2 regions of the Sporosarcina sp. resist genome follow, and region 2 is predicted to be linked to the other one. Evidence: riboswitches for the same ligand, from Rfam matches in the RefSeq annotation. Region 2 holds a riboswitch; the other holds the start of a gene.
The links. A riboswitch is a leader RNA that binds a small molecule or an ion and turns the genes downstream of it on or off. The one in region 2 is predicted to bind S-adenosylmethionine.
Positions count from the first base shown of each region.

Region 1: another riboswitch for S-adenosylmethionine. It lies ahead of cysC (adenylyl-sulfate kinase); the one in region 2 lies ahead of H7992_RS00385 (cyclase family protein).

Region 1 covers NZ_CP060287.1:2,473,367-2,476,675, forward strand. Annotated here, with positions in the region: gene H7992_RS11985 (TraB/GumN family protein) at 1-519, shown strand, start outside; gene H7992_RS11990 (DMT family transporter) at 579-1,487, shown strand; SAM riboswitch class I at 1,654-1,754, shown strand; gene cysC (adenylyl-sulfate kinase) at 1,978-2,577, shown strand; gene H7992_RS12000 (phosphoadenylyl-sulfate reductase) at 2,836-3,309, shown strand, end outside.
Region 2 covers NZ_CP060287.1:80,363-83,671, reverse strand. Annotated here, with positions in the region: gene H7992_RS00390 (5-methyltetrahydropteroyltriglutamate--homocysteine S-methyltransferase) at 1-454, opposite strand, end outside; gene H7992_RS00385 (cyclase family protein) at 617-1,354, opposite strand; SAM riboswitch class I at 1,582-1,695, opposite strand; gene H7992_RS00380 (acyl-CoA thioesterase) at 1,893-2,369, opposite strand; gene H7992_RS00375 (hypothetical protein) at 2,473-2,865, shown strand; gene H7992_RS00370 (urease accessory protein UreD) at 2,913-3,309, opposite strand, start outside.

The DNA of each region.
Region 1 (3,309 bases), 2.4 Mb from region 2:
CATGTTCCAGGGATTACAAAAGAAATCTATAATGACCATGATTTAGTCGCATTAGCGCAAACACCACCAAAATCAAAAATCCCAAAAATTATCGGATGGGCAATTCCGATTCTTCTATTATCAATTATCGCCTACACCTTTATCGCAAATCCATCTGCCGGTTTCGATCAAGCGTTAAGCTGGGTCTTATGGACAGGTAGCCTGTCAGCTATTGGTGCTGCGGTGGCTCTTGGACACCCGCTGGCCATTTTAGCGGCCTTTGTATCAGCCCCTATTACTACCTTGCATCCACTGATAGCGGCCGGTTGGGTTTCAGGAATTGTTCAAGCATTTTTTCGCCGCCCAAGTGTTGGTGACTTTGAAACGCTTTCTGCAGATGTTTTTACGATTAAAGGTTTTTGGGCAAATAAGGTGACACGGGTCTTGCTGGTAATTGTTTTGACTAACTTGGGAGGAACGTTGGGGACCTTCTTAGGCGGAGCCGACGTTATCCGTGTATTCTTTGAAAACTTAAAGTGAAATCAATTGATCAGCATTTTCTTTTAAACGTTTTATAGTAATAATGGGGTGGGGACCGGATGAATCGAATCAGTTTTTGCTTGTTAGTGATTTTGACGACTGGACTAATGGGTTCTTCTTTTACAATAGGGAAGTTAGGGTTAGCCTATTCATCTCCACTCCTATTAGTCGCTCTGCGTTTTACGCTTGCAGGGATTATTATGGCAACTATCGTTAAAATCTTAAACAAGCCACATCCAGTAAAAGCAATCGACTGGGTGTGGCTTGTTCTAATTGGACTTTTCCAAACAGCTTTTGTGATGGGCTGTATATTTATGGCACTGCGTACAATCACTTCTGGAGAGACGTCTATCCTAACGTTTATGAATCCTTTACTCGTTGTCGTTTTTGGGACGCTTTTTTTAAAATCGCGTTACCATATTCAGCAATGGATAGGTGTACTGTTAGGTTTTATCGGGGTTTTTCTCACGTTAGGTTCACATCTTGACTTTAAAGTCGGTACCATATTAGGGCTTTTGTCGGCTGTTTCATGGGCGATTGCTACGCTATTGATAAAAATACATGGTTTCAAATTTGATACGTATGTAATGACAGCCTATCAAATGCTTTTTGGTGGATCAATTCTCTTTCTGGGAAGCTTACTACTGGAAGAGACTTTCTTTAAAATGACTACTCAATCTATCCTGATTTTGTTATGGCTTACCATTGCAGCATCAATTATTCAGTTTTCTATTTGGTTTTATCTTCTCCAAAGAGGTAATCAAGAACGAACTAGTGCATTCCTTTTTTTAGCGCCATTCTTCGGTGTACTCACAGGATGGTTTTTACTCCATGAAAGACTAACCTGGTCTATCCTTTTTGGTGGATTACTAATATTTGCAGGAATCTTTCTTGTTAATTGGAAAAATAATTATGAAAAGGAAATAGAGAAAACCGATGAGAACAACGAAAGGTTAAGTGAGAGTTAACTAACATGTTTCCTAGCGCACTGAAAAGTAGTTTAAAGTGCCTATTATATGTGCAAGAAGATCGCCTTTAATTCCAACTAAACTGATATGATTGAAAATAAATTCTGATAAGTCATTGACTTTGAATTTTCGATAATGTAGTATTGGTCTCAACTTAATAGTTTATATCTTATCTAGAGAGGTTGAGGGACTGGCCCGATGAAACCGCGGCAACAGACTGTTTAGTACTGTGCCAATTCCAGTAAACGAAAGTTTAGCAGATAAGAGGAGTAATATGTGTTCGATTCTATTAACCTCTTCTTGCTCTATTTAGAAGTGGTTTTTTTATTTCTTTACTGTAAAGGTTGTAAGTCATTTATCATTTTAACAATTTCATACATGCTAATTAGACAACTAAAGGCAACTTTCTAATCGATTATTTGAATCGGAAAAAGGTGTCTTTTTTGTATATAAAAATTAAACTGAAACAAATGATTTAGGGGGGCAAACAATGACAGAGTCTACAAATATCGTTTGGCATGAATCAGAGGTAACAAAAGAAAATCGTCAAGAACTAAAGGGCCATAAGAGTGCTATTCTTTGGTTCACTGGGCTATCAGGGTCAGGGAAATCAACAGTTTCAGTAGCGCTAGAAACAGAGTTACACGCGAAAGGCATTCATACTTATCGACTGGATGGAGATAATGTCCGGCACGGTTTAAATAAGAATCTAGGGTTTAGTCCAAATGATCGGACGGAAAATATTCGCAGAATCGGTGAAGTTTCAAAACTAATGGTCGACGCTGGCTTATTCACATTAACAGCATTCATATCGCCTTATCAGGAAGATCGAGATCAGGTGCGAGAAATTGTCAAATCCGATGAGTTTATCGAAATATACGTTAAGGCAAGTTTAGAAACTTGTGAAGAACGGGATCCGAAGGGGCTTTATAAGAAAGCAAGATTGGGTGAAATTAAAGGCTTTACAGGAATTGATGCTCCTTATGAAGAACCTGTTAACCCGGAAATAATCATTGATACCAATCAATTAAATATTGTAGAGTCTGTCAAAGCCATCGTTTCTTATTTAAAAGAAAATAACTATATCTAAAAAATTACAAAATGCGTAACATATTGGGGTTTTAGGAATAGAATGTATTTAAACCTACTTGACACATAGGATTAATAAAGTTAGTATAAACGCTAATCACATGCCGACTGGAAATCCAGAAGCTAATGGACAATCGTGAACATACGAACAATTCGCTGACTAAAAAATTAGAGGCGACTTTAATCAATAGTAGATTAAAGTCGCCTTTTTTAAAAAAGATAATGTAATAGAGTTATTGAGTTTAGAGGGGGGATTAGTATGGCGAAGTTGACGTACAAATCTTGGGCTGAGACTAGTGAAGTTTTTCCAATCGATGACGAGTCAAAAGGTGCGTTAAACGTCTTGCGATGGGCTTACGGAGAATACGACGATGAGCTTGTATATGCGTGTAGTTTTGGGGTTGAAGGTATCGTAATGATAGATTTAATCTCGCAAATAAAACCAACTGCTAAAGTGGTCTTTCTCGAAACCGGGTTTCATTTTCAAGAAACGCATACCTTAATCGATGAAGTAAAGAAACGTTATCCAAAGCTTGTAATTGAAATGAAGACTCCCGGCTTAACGGTTGAGGAACAAGCTGACAAGTATGGCGATCGACTATGGGAAAGACAGCCGGATCGTTGTTGTCATATGAGGAAAGTAATTCCACTCCGTGAAGCAATGAGCGGTACGACCGCTTGGTTATCCGGACTTAGGCGCGAACAATCACCATCAAGAAGTAAGACAAAATTT
Region 2 (3,309 bases):
TAAAGAGCTGATTCGGACTTGGAATCGTTTGTTTCGCAACGGCACGGCCGCCTACGATTTCATTAAACTCAACAAAGTCTTGAATGAATGGATGATTAGAGTCAAAAGATATTTTCCCTGTGTTTCGAACGTTATATCGTTCTGTTTCAATACCATCAAATACGTAGCCAGTCTCTGGCACATATCCTTCAATTCCGTTCAAATGCTCCAAGAAGTCTAAATGCCACCACGTACGTCTAAATTCACCGTCTGTTACAAGTTCCAAGCCAACTTCGATTTGCTTATCAACCACCCGTTTAATTTCCTGTGTTTCTACTTCTCGTAATTGTTGTGCAGTAACTATGCCTTCTTTGAAGTCTTTGCGTGCTTTATGCAAATTATCTGGTCGTAGTAAACTTCCAACGTGATCCGCTCTGAATGGTGCTTGCGTTAGTGTTGTCGATTGATTTGTCATGGTATATTCCTTCTTTCTGTTTTAGGAGTAAATTACGGTTTTATTAGGTCAGGAGTGCAAATGAGCAAATCCTCTTTTTTTCTTATGGCTATTACGCGAATGAGCGGACCTTTTTTCTTTTCTTACGGCGGGAGTGCGAATGAGCGGGCCCTTTTTCTTTTCTTACGGCAGGATCGCGAATGAGCGTACTGGGAATCCCGATGCTTTTTCCGGCTTCGGAACGATGTTAAAAATGACCGCGCCTTTTGAGGGCACTTTATCTAAGTTTGTTAATAGCTCGATTTGGTAGGTATCTTGTTCAAGAACATAATATTCACCTAACAGAGCTTGGTTCTTTTGAAAATCAATGGCTGAATCCGTATCGAATGTTTCATGACCGACAGCCTTTACTTTTCTTTCATCAAATAAAAACTTCAAAGCAGCAAGGCCCCAACCCGGTATACGGTTATTCCCATCGGCATCTTTATTGCAAAATGCCTCATTATCCGGCCAGCGTTTGCTCCAATCTGTGCGTAATGCCACAAATGTACCTGCCTCAATTTGCCCGTGCTGAGCTTCAAACTTTAGAATGTCTTCAACAGTTAATGTAAAATCATGGTTTGCATCAGATTCTTTCGATTTATCGATGACCACCAGCGGTAATACCAATTCTTTCAAACCCAATTCATCCAAGTATCTTGTATCACGAACGAAGTGAATTGGTGCATCAATATGTGTGCCGTACTGTCCCGCAAATTTAAAGCTCTGTGCGAAAAATCCATCATCGTGATCAAATAATGTTGTAAACTCTGCTGCATCAAATGCTGAAAAACGGGGTGAGTCAGGCCCGAAAGTATGTGTTAAATCAACCCATTCTTTCTTTTTTAATAAAGCAATTGCATTGATTAATTCATTTGACACAATAATTCTCCCTTCATTTTTTGAAGGTAACTTTAGTCTCCAGAAGTAACAAAAGCGAAGGGCGCCCGCTTAGATGCGTCAGGCATAAGATGAAGATGCGTAGCGGCGTTCTTTGCCGCAGAGCAGCTTTAACTTATGACCCAAGCATCTGGCGCCCGGAGCCTAGACGAAACAAAAAACCACTTCTAAATTTCAAGAAGAGGTTTTGGCGAATTCGCTATTTGCTCTTCTCATCTCCAAGCAGTAAGCATTACACTTACGCTTCTGGAATTAGCACAGTACTTTAAAAGTCTGTTGCTGAGGTATCATCGGGCCAGTCCCTACACCTCTCTGGATAAGAAAGTTACGTATTTAGTTGTTAATGAGTACAATACAGTCTTCCGAATAGATTGTCAATACACAAAACATGAATTATTTAGATTATACTCGTTTTTACAATGAAACATTTTATGTGAAAAGTAGAAATGGCATTGAAATGATACGCGACACAATGTAAAAAAGCCCACAACTTGCCGTGGGCTTTTCCATAACAAATTATTTAATGTTTCATCTCACTCCGCAATTTCCGATGTTCACGGCGTGCGGGGCCTGTTTCAAATAGACTCTTTTCAGCTTCTGTTTCCGGATAAATGCCCGGCACTGGAGTAGGCTTGTTATTTTCATCCATGGCAACCATCGTTAGGAAGGATTCGGTTGTTAGTTTTGTTTCGCCCGTAAGCAGGTTCATTGAATGGACCGATACAAATACTTCCATCGATGTACGGCCAGTTGACGTGACAATTGCCTCAAGTTCAAGTACATCTCCAACACGCGCCGACGATACAAAATCGACTGAATCGATTGAAGCAGTTACAACCGCTGTTTTTGAATGTTTCATTGCCGTGATATCAGCGATTTCATCTATATACGCGAGAACTTTTCCGCCGAAAATTGTCTGCAGATGATTGGTATCTGGCGGCAGTACTAGCTTCGTCTGGATTGTTCGTGATTGGCCCATTGGTCTTTTTTCTTGCATACGACAAACTCCTTTGTAGTAGAACATATTCAATTTGTGATAAAAGGAAACTTTTCCATCAATCATTCCGTATATATAGTATACACATACTGGGGGAAGATTAATGCTGAAATTTATTGATAAATACTATGAAAAAATCACCTGGTCGATTATATTACTTGGACTTATTTTATTGTTTGTAGCAAATGACTATCTATCACTCGTTTTATTTTTATATCTACTTATAAGAGCTTTAAAATCTAGGGATTCCATCCGTAAGACACTTCGGACAACGCCTCTAAGTACTATGGTTATTTATGCGATAGGTATGATTGTACTTCTTATAGCGCTGGTTTTCATCATGCTTTATTCAGGGGATTTCATAAAGGAGTATAACATTCCAGTTTTCTTGCAATACATTTACATTGCTGTTGTCCTAGTCGGTTCGATGTTTCTCTATACCTGGTTGATGGATTTTTTAATAAAAAAATGGAATAAAAAAAGGGTATCGAAGTGATGTAAAACTTCAAACCCAAAGAGGACACCCCTCATTGGAGTGTCCTCTTAAACTATTTCTGCCAACAACGCGTATACACGCTTCATCTCTTCCTGCATGGTCCACTGATCAACTGCAAGCCATCTGCAATGGATTGCATTTCCTTCAAGCCTTGTCATACCAGCTTTTAAACCTTCTTCGACCCGCAATGTTTCTTGTATTGCGCGGACGTCTACATCTGCGGCTTTCGGCGATACGAGCCAGATTGAACCGATATACATTGCAGTTTCCAGTACACCGATATCACCAAGTGCCGTTTCTTTTGGTGAGAAATGCAGAGAGTCAAAAGCAATTAATTCATCCTCGACAAAAATTTTGAAATTCGTATGGAATGATTGATAATCAAATATCTCGCCACGCTTTTCACGTCCTGGGGCAACGATTTCACCCCATAATATGGTTGCA